Regions from separate parts of the Aeromonas allosaccharophila genome, predicted to be linked through region 3. Evidence: riboswitches for the same ligand, from Rfam matches in the RefSeq annotation. Region 3 holds a riboswitch; each other region holds the start of a gene.
What was found. A riboswitch is a leader RNA that binds a small molecule or an ion and turns the genes downstream of it on or off. The one in region 3 is predicted to bind cyclic di-GMP.

Region 1: another riboswitch for cyclic di-GMP. It lies ahead of I6G90_RS21430 (immunoglobulin-like domain-containing protein); the one in region 3 lies ahead of I6G90_RS20845 (glycosyl hydrolase family 18 protein).
Region 2: another riboswitch for cyclic di-GMP. It lies ahead of gbpA (N-acetylglucosamine-binding protein GbpA); the one in region 3 lies ahead of I6G90_RS20845 (glycosyl hydrolase family 18 protein).

What each region holds. Positions count from the first base shown of each region.
Region 1 is NZ_CP065745.1:3,530,307-3,534,743, forward strand. It holds gene I6G90_RS21430 (immunoglobulin-like domain-containing protein) at 1-1,584, opposite strand, end outside; cyclic di-GMP riboswitch class I at 1,632-1,716, opposite strand; gene prlC (oligopeptidase A) at 2,167-4,209, shown strand; gene I6G90_RS16145 (putative bifunctional diguanylate cyclase/phosphodiesterase) at 4,415-4,437, shown strand, end outside.
Region 2 is NZ_CP065745.1:4,009,054-4,013,490, reverse strand. It holds gene I6G90_RS18435 (M3 family metallopeptidase) at 1-185, opposite strand, end outside; gene I6G90_RS18430 (methyl-accepting chemotaxis protein) at 457-2,139, shown strand; cyclic di-GMP riboswitch class I at 2,405-2,490, shown strand; gene gbpA (N-acetylglucosamine-binding protein GbpA) at 2,556-3,977, shown strand; gene I6G90_RS18420 (transporter substrate-binding domain-containing protein) at 4,128-4,437, opposite strand, start outside.
Region 3 is NZ_CP065745.1:4,532,283-4,536,719, reverse strand. It holds gene I6G90_RS20845 (glycosyl hydrolase family 18 protein) at 1-2,699, opposite strand, end outside; cyclic di-GMP riboswitch class I at 2,815-2,897, opposite strand; tRNA gene I6G90_RS20840 (tRNA-Ala) at 3,197-3,272, opposite strand; tRNA gene I6G90_RS20835 (tRNA-Ala) at 3,306-3,381, opposite strand; tRNA gene I6G90_RS20830 (tRNA-Ala) at 3,430-3,505, opposite strand; tRNA gene I6G90_RS20825 (tRNA-Ala) at 3,569-3,644, opposite strand; tRNA gene I6G90_RS20820 (tRNA-Ala) at 3,673-3,748, opposite strand.

The sequences.
Region 1 (4,437 bases), 1.0 Mb from region 3:
GTGGCTGACGATGTCGCCGCCCACGTAGACCTTCTTGGCATCCCAGCTGTTTTCACAGATGGCGCCCTGCTCCTTGACGGTCACGTTGCGCTGCTGGGTCACCAGCTGACCTGCGCTGTCGCTCACCTGATAGGTGAGGGTGTAGCGGCCAACCTTGTTGCTGTCGACGCTGCCGCTGACCTTGATCTGGGCGGTCAGATCGCCATCTTCTTCGTCATGGGCGCTGACGCCGGTCATCGGATCGAAAGCGGTGCCCAGCTCCAGCGTGGTATCGGTGACGCCGCTGAATACCGGCTTCATGCTGTAGACCTCGACGCTGCGCACCTGTTCGGTGACGTTGTTGTCGCGATCGCTCACCTTGTAGGTGAGGGGGTAGAGACCGATGCGCTGGCTGTCTACCGAGCCTTCCACCTGGATCTGGCCAGTCAGGTCGCCATCTTCTTTGTCGTTGGCGGTGACACCGGCCATCGGATCAAAGGCGGTGCCCTGCTTGATGCGGGTATCGCTCACGCCACTGAACACCGGCTTACCGTTGTCGATCGGCGGGGTGATTTCCTGATCGTGAATGAAGGGGCCGTAGCTCTTGATGAAGGATTCGTTGTAGGACTGACCGGCGGCATTGCGGCCCATGTCCCAGTTGATGGACCAGGTCATCACGCCGCGCAGGGGCTGACCCTGATTCTTCAACTTGTTGAAGGCATCGAACAGATCCTGCGGATTCTTGACGTAACCGGTGGCAGCGGCATCGATGTTGGTCGGGATGCCGAACACCAGCTTGTCATGGGGGATCTTGTAGTAGCCGCGGGTGCCGTTGATCAGCGAGTCGGCGATGTAGTAGATGAACTCTTCTTTCAGGGCATCGTTGTTCTGGGCAATCCAGCCGATACCGTCGATCCAGATGCCATCGCCACCCTGGTTGTAGAACTGCGGGTTGATCCAGTCGTAGTAGCCTTCCAGCGCCCGCAGATAGGGGGTGTAGAGGCCGTTGGCGGTCAGGTAGGGGAACTCCGGCGCCATGGTGATGAGGAAGTTTTTCCCTTGGGCGCGGTAGTGATCCTTGACCAGACGCAGGGCGGCCGGGATCACGGTCTGGTTGTTGGCGGCGGTGACGGCAGCCTGCTCCAGATCGATATCCAGACCATCGAAGCCATAGGTCTCCACCAGACGGATGATCTCGTCGGCGAAGGCCTGCTCCTGACCGGTACGCAGTTCGATGTGCGCATCGGCACCACCCAGCGCCAGCAGCACGGCACGGCCCTGGCGGTTCAGCTCGGCGATTTGCTCGATGAACTGGCTTTCGCTCATGCCGGTGGCGGTATCCAGCTTGAAGGTCGGGATCGGATTGCTGCCATAGACCTTCATGAAGGAGACATCGACCACGTTGTATTGCGGGTTGACCTGATCGAGTTTGACGCAGGGGGCGGTGCCGCCCTGATAACCGGCGCCGCCGCACCAGTTGTGCCAGTAGCCGACCACTACGCCGGATTGCGGGTTGACCATGCTCTGGCCAGCGGTTGCTGCGTGCAGCATGGGGCTGGTGGCGCCGATCAGGCAGCCCAGCAGGGAGAGTTTGAACTTGTTCATCATTGCTCCGTACATTGCAAAAGGAGGCCCATCAGGGGATGGGCTTCGGGGGCAGCTCCGCTGTCATAGGAAAATCCCTTAGACCGGTGGCTTTGCGTGGTGGTCTTTCGAACCACCTTGCCTTTTTCACCCGACCTCTGTCTGGTACAGAGAATCAAGCAGCCCCCAAATTAGCCGCATATGGTAGGAGGGGGAAGATAAATTAATCAATGTGCTCTTCTGTATGTCACATTTTGGAAAAATTTAATAATTCAATGTGTTCCATACGATGTTTGCTTAAATAACGCGATGCGCGACAAGGGGCCAACGCTGATGGCCACAGGCTTGGTGAGGACTTTGGCCATCACAATCGGCGCGAGCGAACTCCTGATTTGTCGCGCGGGAAATATGGGTCACAGGCCCGGCGGCTTGTGTCATGAGTTGACGCGCAGGGGGCAGGCGGAGCGCCGGTTGTGAGACGAATGGCAAAAAGGGGGCGGGAGTGTGATTCCAGCTTGATTATTGCATGGGTTGCCCACATGTTAGAAAGCCATACAGAGCTGCTAAAGCGGTCTGTTCAAGACCAAACAAGAGGTAACCGGGATGAATAACCCTTTGCTGACAATGGATTCGCTGCCCCCTTTCAGCCAGATCAAGCCGGAGCAGGTACAGCCTGCCGTGATTCAGGCGATTGCTGATTGCAAGCAGAAGATCAGCGATGTGCTGGCCCAGCGTGAACCCCATACCTGGGATAGCCTGATTGCCCCGCTGGAAGAGGTAAATGACCGTCTGTCACGGATCTGGTCACCGGTCAGCCACCTCAACTCCGTACTCAACAGCGAAGCACTGCGCGAGGCCCATGACGCCTGCCTGCCGCTGCTCTCCGAATTCCAGACCTATGTCGGTCAGCATGAAGGGCTCTATCAGGCCTATCTGGCCCTCTCCCAGAGCGATGATTTCCCGCTGCTGAGCGGCGCCCAGCGCAAGGAGATCCAGAATACCCTGCGTGACTTCCGCCTCTCCGGTATCGGTCTGCCTGCCGAGGCGCAGCAGCGTTACGGCGAAATTCAGGCCCGCCTCTCCGAGCTGGCCTCCCGCTTCAGCAACAACGTGCTAGATGCAACCCAGGGCTGGCACAAGCTGGTGGCCGATGAAGCCGAACTGGCCGGTCTGCCCGACAGCGTGCGTGCCGCTGCTCGTCAGATGGCCGAGCTCAAGGGCAAAGAGGGGTGGCTGTTCACTCTGGATATTCCCTCTTACCTGCCGGTGATGATGTACTCGGACAACCGCGAGCTGCGTGCCGAGATGTATGAGGCCTTCACCACCCGCGCCTCCGATCAGGGCCCCAATGCGGGCAAGTGGGACAACTCCGCCATCATGAGCGAGCTGCTCACCCTGCGCCGCGAACTGGCCCAGCTGCTGGGCTTTGCCAACTATGCCGAGCTCTCCCTGGCCACCAAGATGGCGGACAAGACCGAACAGGTGGTGAGCTTCCTCACCGATCTGGCGGCCAAATCCCTGCCGCAAGGCAAAGCCGAGCTGGAGGAGATCCGCGCCTTCGCCGCCGAGCAGCACGGCCAGAGCGAGCTGGCCGCCTGGGATCTCGCCTACTACGCCGAGAAGCTCAAGCAGCACAAGTTCTCCATCTCCGACGAGCAGCTGCGCCCCTATTTCCCCGCCAGCAAGGTGGTGAAGGGGTTGTTCGAGGTGGTGAAGCGGGTGTTTGGCATGAAGGTGCGCGAGCGCCTCGGCATCGACACCTGGCACCCTGACGTGCGCTTCTACGACATCTTCGATGCCGATGACGAGCTGCGCGGCAGCTTCTACCTCGACCTCTACGCCCGCGAGCACAAGCAGGGCGGTGCCTGGATGGATGTCTGCCTGGGTCGTCGCTATCGTCAGGATGGCTCGCTGCAAAAGCCGGTGGCCTACCTGACCTGCAACTTCAACGGCCCGGTGGATGGCAAGCCTGCACTGTTCACCCACAACGAAGTGGTCACCCTGTTCCACGAGTTCGGCCACGGCATTCACCACATGCTGACCCGCATCGACGTGGCCGGTGTCGCCGGTATCAACGGCGTGGCCTGGGATGCGGTGGAGCTGCCGAGCCAGTTCCTCGAGAACTGGTGCTGGGAGTCCGAGGCGCTGGCCTTTATCTCCGGTCATTACGAGACCGGTGAGCCGTTGCCTGCCGATCTGCTGGAGAAGATGCTGACGGCTCGCAACTTCCAGGCGGCGATGCAGATGCTGCGTCAGCTGGAGTTCGCCCTGTTCGACTTCCGTCTCCATCAGGAGTTTGACCCGGCCAATCCGGCACAGCTTCCGGCGCTGCTGGATGAGGTGCGCAGTCAGGTAGCCGTGATGACGCCACCGGCGTTCAACCGCTTCCAGCACAGCTTCTCCCACATCTTCGCGGGCGGTTATGCGGCGGGCTACTACAGCTACAAGTGGGCCGAGGTGCTCTCTGCCGATGCCTTCTCCCGCTTCGAGGAGGAGGGGATCTTCAACCCGGCGACCGGCCAATCTTTCCTGAAGAATATTCTGGAGAAGGGGGGCTCGAAGGAGCCGATGGAGCTGTTCCGTGCTTTCCGTGGTCGCGAGCCCAAGGTGGATGCCCTGCTCAGACACAGCGGGATTGCCGCCTGAGGCTGAGGGCCCCGGACCGCACTGAGCTTCAAGTAGATACTTTTTTGCGGCATAGTGGGATCAAACCGTGATTTTTACGACAAAAAGGGACCTTTTGATCCCTTTTTTCAAGGCTTTTTAATATCTTGCTGATTGCATATTTGCACTGCCCACGGCTCTTCAGTAGAGTCGTGTTCTAACCTTCAAGGAGAGAAAGCCACTTGCCATGAGGCGAGCACTCGATTCCGT
Region 2 (4,437 bases), 520 kb from region 3:
CGCAATGCGGGCAGGCGGGCCGGATTGGCACAGAACGCCTTGTAGGTCTGCTCGGCCGCAGTGAAACCAACCTGATCGTCGCTGGTGCCCATATAGGTGGACCAGAACAGATCCTCCTTGCGCCTGTGTACCTGCAGGTAGTCGGCGTTGAGCTGGTTGAAGTAATTCCTGGCAATGGAACTCATAAATTCCCTCTTGTGACGGGATCACCCAGAGCGGGGCCCACTCCTTTTTTGATGAAATGCCAAATCATTCACACTCTTCGGCAAAAATTGCGCAGGGATGCGCCTGAACACGCTACCAAAAAGTGGGGCGCGCTGTCTGCTGGCTATACTGTTGTTCAAACACTCATTAGAAAAGGTCGGCAAACGGCTGAAAGTAAATGAGTTGTTAACTTTGACAAACTGGCTGCAGCGGTACAGAGCCACCATAAAACGGGATAACGAGGGTTTAATCATGTTCAAGCTCGGTGATATCACCGTGAGCCGCAAATTGATCTTGCTGCTCACGTTGGCGTTTGTCGGTTTTGTCTCGCTGCTGTTCATCTCGGCCAACGCGCTCAAACTCAATCTGATGAGCGAGCGAGAGGCGCGGCTCAATGCGGTGCTGGGCCAGGCCATGAGCCAGATCCAGTTTCTGGCCAGCACCCTGCCAGCGGAGCAGGCCCAGCAGGAGGCGCGCAAGCTGCTGACCCACATGCGCTTTGATGGCAACAACTACCTGTTTGTCATCGACGAGAGCCGCAAGATGCTGGTGCATCCTATCCGCCCGGAACTGGTCGGCCAGAAAATGGGAGAAGGTGGCGCGGCCACCGCTGGGCAGTTCTGGTTCCAGATGGTGGATATCGCCAAGGGGGGCAAACAGGGCACCCTGCAATATGTCTGGACCGGCCCGTCGGGCGAAACCGCTGACAAGCTCTCCATGGTCTCCGGTTATCAGCCCTGGGGCTGGATCCTCGGCTCCGGCATGTTGCTGCAAGATATTCAGCAGACCATCTGGGCTCAATACATGAAGATGGGCACCGCCACCGCCATCGCCATCCTGCTGATGGGGCTGCTGGGCTGGCGCATCACCCACTCTATCGTCGCCCCTCTCGGCCAGATCAACGACGCCATGCAGCGGGTCGCCAAAGGCGACCTGATGGTGAGCATTCCGGTACAGGGCAAGGATGAGCTGGGGGTGGTCGCCCGCTGCACCAACCAGAGTCTCGATGCCATCCGTCATGCCCTGCTGGAGGCCAGTCTGGGGGCTCGCAACGTGGCCGATGCTGCCCTGCGCATCGCCGCCTCTGCCGAGCAGACCAATCAGGCGGTGACCAGCCAGCGGGATCAGCTGGCCCAGCTCGCCACCGCCATGAACGAGATGAGCGCTACCATCTCCGATGTGGCCGGTCACGCCGAAAATACCGCGCGGGATACTCAAGAGGCCACCGGTGAAGCCGGACTCGGTAACCGTGACGTGCACGCCAGCGTGCACGGCATCAAGGCGCTGGCCACCGAGGTGGAACAGGCCACCGTGCAGGTCAATCAGCTCAAGGAGGGGGTGATGCAGATCAGCGAGGTCACCGCCGTCATCAGCGCCATCTCCGAGCAGACCAACCTGCTGGCCCTCAACGCCGCCATCGAGGCAGCCCGGGCCGGTGAGCAGGGCCGCGGTTTTGCCGTGGTGGCCGACGAGGTGCGCCAGCTGGCCAGCCGCACTCGCCAGTCTACCGAAGAGATCCAGAGCACCATCGCCCAACTGCAGCAACGGGCCGTCACCGCTGCCAACGCCATGGATACCAGCCGCAAACTGGCGGAGAGCAGCGTCAACCAGTCGCAGCAGGCGGGGCAGGATCTCACCCTGATCGTCAACCGCATCCAGCATGTGAGCGACATGGCGACCCAGATTGCCACCGCCGCCGAACAGCAGAGCATGGTCGCCGAGGATATGAACCGCAACGTCAGCGGCATCAATGACTCGGCGCTGGAGATGTCACAATCCGCCTCGCAACTGGCGCAGGAGAGCGAGCTGCTGGCCGGTCTCTCCCGCAGCCTGGATGAGCGGCTTGCGGTATTCAAACTGGGCAAGGCGTCAACCGCAGCCCCGATGATGGCGCCCGTACCTCACGCCTCAGGCGAGCAGCGCGCCCGTCACTGACGGCGTCAACCCGTGTCGCCTTGTCACCCGACCTGCCAGCCCGACTGGCAGGTTTTTTTTGCGCCAGCAACACGCAATCAGCATGCATCTTATCGGCATATTCAACGGGGATCGGCACAGTTCACCCACAAGAGAACGATTTAAAAACAACTGGTTAGGATTGGCAGCACTCAGTTTGACGGCGTATTTAAACATTTAACTTCAAATAATTAATCAATGAGGTGCACAATGCTGATGGCCGAACATTTGGCCCATCAATACCCATCCAGTCATTTGGCAAACCGACCGAAAGGTCGGGACGCAAAGCCTCCGGTCTACAGACGTGTTGTCCAGGATAGCGGGGTTGCCACACGCCAGTGTGCATCGGGGAACTCCCCGGCCAACTGACTGCCCACATCTGTCGAACAGAGGAATGTATGGCAGCAAAAATCCAACTCAATCACATCGCCGCGGTGCTGGCCCTGCTGGCCAGCGGCAGCGCCCTGGCGCATGGCTACATCAAGCAGCCCGAGAGCCGCAACTACCTGTGCAACACCGGCGGCAACAGCCAGTGTGGCGGCGTGCAGTGGGAACCGCAAAGCGTGGAAGGTCCCTCCGGCTTCCCGCAGAGCGGCCCGCAAGATGGTCAAATCGCCTCGGCGGGCAGCCCGCGCTGGAGCGAGCTGAACATCCAGACCAGCGATCGCTGGACCAAGCGCGAAGTACAGCCCGGCCCCTTCGCCATCAGCTGGACCTTCACCGCCAACCACGTCACCCGCAACTGGCGCTACTACCTCACCAAGCAGGATTGGAACCCCAACCAGCCGCTCACCCGCGCCTCGTTCGATCTGACCCCCTTCTGCGTCATCGACGGCAACATGGTGCAACCGCCCAAGCAGGTGACCCACAACTGTACCCTGCCGGAGCGCAGCGGTTATCAACTGATCCTCGGCGTGTGGGAAGTGGGCGACACCAGCAACAGCTTCTACAACATCATCGATGCCAAGTTCAAAGATGGCAGCCAGCCGCCGCTGGAGTGGAACCAGGCAGGCACTATCTACCCCTCCATCGACCTCGCGGTGGGTGACAAGGCGATGACCCGGGTATTCGATGCCAACGGCGAGCGCCCCGAGTTGCAAACCGTGTTGACCATCGCCACTGCCGAGCAGGGCCAGAAGAACAGCTGGGCCCACGCCCTCGCCAGCAAGATCAACGCCGAGCAGAGCCAGATCCGCGCCGGTCAGCAAGGGGCCGATGGCCAGTTCAATCCTGTCTACGGCATGAACCCCGTCTATCTGAAGCATGACAGCAAACTGGAGCGGGTCGAGATTGACCTGCAACAGCTGCAACCGCCTGTAGTGGACAGCATCAGCGTCAGCGGTCTGGCCAGCGACTATGTGCTGGATAACGGCAAGGCAACCCTCGACTTTGCCGTCACCGCACAGGGCGATCTGGCCGTTTCCAACACCCTCTATGATCACGGCGGCGTCGCCAAGGGTGAAAGCCGTGCAGATATCAAAGACAGCAGCCACACCTTTACCATGGCGCTGGAAGGGCTCACGGCAGGTCACCACCAGCTGGTGATCAAAGCCACCCCGAAAGCGGGCGGCGAGACCCTCCAGCAGACCCTGGATCTGATGTTCAAGGAGCGGAGCGGCGGCGAATACGACTTTGTCTTCCCGAACTCGCTCAAATCCTATGCCGCCGGCACCAAGGTGCAGCAGCCGAAAAATGGCAAGATCTATCAGTGCAAGCCCTTCCCCTACAGCGGCTACTGCCAGCAGTGGACCACCACCGCGACCCAGTACGAGCCGGGCATCGGCTCCCACTGGCAGATGGCGTGGGATGAAGTGCACTAATCCACGCTTGGGCACATAAAAAAGGGCGTCCTCTCTAGCAGGGGACGCCCGGAAAAATCAAACCTTGCGGTTTGCATACCAACGGAACCAAGACCTCACTCTTCACTTACTTCACACACTCAACACACTCTTCGAAACAGGGTTTGTCCATTAACCCTGCCATTTTCCTCCTTCGACTATCACATCATTCGGATCGGTATCAGGGCTGAGCTTGTCACGCACATACTGGTCATAGAGTTTCAGCAGGTACTTCTCTTCCCCCAGCTTGGCGAGACGGTCGTTGACCCAGTCACGCAGCTCGATATTGCCCTTCTTCACCGCCGGGGCGATGGGATCTTCCGAGCCCAGTTTTTCGGGCAGCACCCGGTAGCCCGGATTCTCCTTGGCCCAGCTGAACAGTACCAGGTTGTCCTGGGCATAGGCATCGCCACGACCCTGGGCCAGCGCCTGCAAGGATTCG
Region 3 (4,437 bases):
TCAATCTCGGCCCCCGGTGCCAGGGTCTGCCAGCCCGGCAGGTTCATGGCGACCTTGTGGAAGTCCTTCTCGTTGGCTATGCCTTCCGAGTTGTCGTTGCCACCGCTCTCCACCACTTTCAGCCCCATGCCACTCTGATCCGTGATGGTGTCAGAGGTGGAGGTGGGCACCAGAAACTCGATGCGCGCGCCGCCCGGAATGGTCTGGGTCGACTTGTTGACCAGCTTGAGTTTCGGGTTGATCGGGTAGTTGGAGTCCCCTTCCTTGAAGCCGGAGAGGCTGATCTGGATATCGAGCTGGGCGCTCGGCGCGGCCAGATCATTCTGCTTGGTGTTGTACGGGGTTGCCTTGGCGAACTTGTCGTAGGCAAGAGTAGTCAGAGTGCTGCCCATACCGTACTCGTTCTTGGCCGGATCGAAGGCGTAGTCGCCTGCCATCTCCCAGAACATCACGCCCCCCAGACCACGCTTGATGATGTAGTCCAGCTTGTGGCCCATGGACTCTTCATCTTCGGTGGAGAGGAACACCTTCTTCTCTTCGTTCCAGAGCCAGGGCGCGTGGGCTTTGTCATCGTAGTAACGCACATACTTGCCCTGCATCACATGGGCCGGATTGTTGGGATCCAGACCCCAGGCAGTGCCGTAGCTCGGCAACGTGGTGATGCCGAGGCTGGCCGCATGCTCCAGGTTCTTGGCATGCCACATGGGCACGGCGCCACCGCCGATCTCTTTGCCGTTCTTGTCCAGATCGTGCCAGATGTTGTCGATGCCGACCGCCCCGTTGCCGCACGGAATCGTGCTGCCACCGGTGCCAGGCTGACAATCACTCTGACTCGGCAAGGCCGCCTTGCCACCCAACCCGTGACTGCCACCACTCACCCCCTGCCAACCGCGGGTGTAATAGGGCACACCGACGTTGATCTTGCCGGCCGCCAGCGCACCGCGGAAGTAGTGGGCAGACCAGGCGGCGTTGAGGTAACCGATGCCGCCAAACTGGGCCTGGGTATAGACGCCCCAATGGGAGAGCTCGGGGTCGGCATTGTTGTCGAACAGCGCCGCGTTGTGGCCGACAAAGTGGTTCCAGGCACCGTGGAAGTCATAGGTCATCAGGTTGACGTAATCGAGGTACTGGGTGACCTGGAAGTTCTCCATCCCGCGCAGCAGATAGGCCGAAGCCGGTGAGGCGATGGTCAGCATATACTTGCGGCCATCTTCGTTACCGGCGTTGTCGAGCCGCGCCCGCAAGGTCTTCATCAGCACCTCGTAGTTGGCAAACAGCTTGGCACGGCACTGGTTGGAAAGCGGGAAGTCGTTGGGGTTGCCCGCATCCTTCATCGAGGTGGGGTATTCGTAGTCGATATCGACCCCGTCAAAGCCGTACTGGCGGATAAAGCTCACCGCCGAGTCAGCCAGGGTGCTGATACCGGCAGTATTGACCGAGCAGTCACCCTTGGTGGTGGCTGTGTAGAAGCCACGTGTATCGGCCCAGCCCCCGACCGAGATCAGGGTCTTCACGTCCGGATACTGCTTCTTGTACTTCGACAGCAGGTTGAAGTGGCCCTTGTAGGCGAATTCAGGATCCATCTCGGCACCCGGCACACCATCCCAGGTCATCTTGGTGGCAGCGTCGTCCACCTTGACCTGATGGCTCTGCTCATCCACCGCCGCGAAGGCGTAGTTGATGTGGGTGATCTTGTTCCACGGAATATCGCTCACCAGATAGGCGGGCAGGCCATTCTTGCCGGTGCGCCAGGAGGTGAAGTAGCCGATGACCCGGCGGGCATGGTCATCCCCCATGCACTCGTAGCCATCCGGACGGTAGATCTGGCGAATATCGCAAGAGAGGTTACCGCCATCGGGCGGCAGCGCGGCCTCCTCGACAGTGACGGTCACCGCCGCCGATTCGCCGCTCAGATTGGTCTTGTCGGTAGCCACCAGCTTGAGGGCGGCACTTCCTTTGGCATCCGGCGTCCAGTTCACCTGCCAGGGGGCAGTGGTATCTTCGCCCACCTTCTTGCCATCGACATAGAGCTCGACTTTGGCCACATCGTTGTTGGCATCGGTGACATTGCCACTCACCGCCACACTGCGACCCAGCGTTACTTTGGCGCCATTGGCCGGACTGCTGATGCTCGCCTTGGGCGCCTCTGGCGCGGCCACGGCGGCGACGCTGAAGCTGGAATCTGCCTCGCTCAGCAGCTTGCCATCTTTATCCTGTGCGCGTGCTTTGAGGGTATGGGCCCCCACTCCGGCTGCACTCCAGCTGGCATTCCAGGGCGAAGCGTTCGCCGTGGCGACCAGCTTGCCATCAACAAGGTATTCAACTTTGACCAGCGCCGTCACCGGGCCGCTCAGGGTCACAGCCAACGCCACGCTGGCGCCTTCATTGAAACTGGCTCCGGTAGCCGGTGAGCTGACGGCCACGCCGAGCGCCGGAGGGGGCACTTCGCCGCCATAGAGCTTCCAGGCATCGGCCCAGACCACGCCGACCCCCGGCTCATAGTGATAGGGGGATGCCCCGCACCAGCCTGAATAGGGAAATTCCTTGCACTCGTAGAGGGCGCCGACGTTGCTGACGATATCGCCAGCCTTGTAGGCAGTGCCGGATTTGTAGGCGGGATAAGCGGCCTGAGCCCAGGCGGGCGCAGCCGCAAGGGCGACCAGCATGGCAAGCCTGCTGGGTCTGAAGAGCTGTTGCATATTGTTATCTTCCTTGTTTTGTCTTGGCATGGTTCACCAAGGCAAAGAACAATCGCAACCTGCGTGATGGGCGCAGACAACTGGCAATGGACCTGCCACAAAAACCACCCTCACCCAGGGAAACCCCGCTATCTGGATCCATGATCCAGACCGGAAGCATTGCGCCCCGACATCACTGCCGGTTTGCCCTTTACCTGGGTTCCGTGAGGAACGAGCCCAGTATAGAAAGGCAACACTCCCCCCTCAATCTTTATTCTCAAAGAGAATTATCATTGACATGAAGTGGCTGATTGGCGAACAGCAAAATAGGCTGGTGAATGGGAACAAGCTCAAGAGAGCAGCTTAATCAGTAATTCTTTGCAGACTGACATGCTTTTGGGGGGGAGACACTGTAGGCCAGATTGATGGCCGGGAAAACAATTAGAAATAATGATGGTGGGAGAAAACAAAAAGGCCACCGCGATGCGGTGGCCTTTTTGCTTCTTGTAACAAGAATTTGGTGGAGCTACGCGGGATCGAACCGCGGACCTCTTGCATGCCATGCAAGCGCTCTCCCAGCTGAGCTATAACCCCGATTTGTGTGAATGACTGACGTCACTCTGAATTTGGTGGAGCTACGCGGGATCGAACCGCGGACCTCTTGCATGCCATGCAAGCGCTCTCCCAGCTGAGCTATAACCCCAAATTCGGTACTGAATAAATGGTTCTGGCGGCCATTTATCCTAAATAGTGGTGGAGCTACGCGGGATCGAACCGCGGACCTCTTGCATGCCATGCAAGCGCTCTCCCAGCTGAGCTATAACCCCACAAAGGTCGGCCTGGGTGATACACACCGCACTGCCTTGGGTACTTCATTTCAATCAGGAACCTGGTGGAGCTACGCGGGATCGAACCGCGGACCTCTTGCATGCCATGCAAGCGCTCTCCCAGCTGAGCTATAACCCCTTTGATTCCAGATTGTTCGAGGAGAATTTGGTGGAGCTACGCGGGATCGAACCGCGGACCTCTTGCATGCCATGCAAGCGCTCTCCCAGCTGAGCTATAACCCCAACTCACCTCGGCGCTGACGAAGTTATCTCCGGCAACGGAGGCGCATGATAGGCATCACCCGCTTTGCTGTCAACCCTAAAATAACCGCGATTGATTCGTTTAGTCAAAATTGCAGCAGTTCGCTGCTTTTACCAGCAAGGAGCACGCTATCTCTCTGTTTTATGTCATAAATCGGCTCAAACCCCGATAACGCGCAGGTCATCTGACATGCTCCCTTCTCTATATAAGACTCTCGCTCGCTGGCCTCTTTTGCTGGCTGGCAAGCAGGTTCTCCCCCGTCCCCCCGGGAAAGCCTTTCCATAAAGAGCTTTGCATTTGAAAACCCTTTCCATGATTTTGGTAAATTTACAACACAAAAAGTTGATCCAGCTCACAAATAGCCATAGGATCAAACCGTGACCCAGGTCACACACCATAACCATAAATGACAGAGCGATGAGGTAAACCATGTTTGAGAATCTGGCAGTCCTGTTCCGCCTCAAGGGCGCAACCACCAAGAGCGGCATTGTAGAGAAAGATGCCTATGCACCGTCCACCCGTGAATACTACTTCCGCTACGGCAAGTGAACCGTGAAAGTACTTCACCAATAATAGTAATAAAACCACATCACACACATCCTGTCGCAGCGCCATCAGGTGCTGTCCTGTCCCGGCCAGAGCAATACCTCGGCCACACCTGAACTCCACC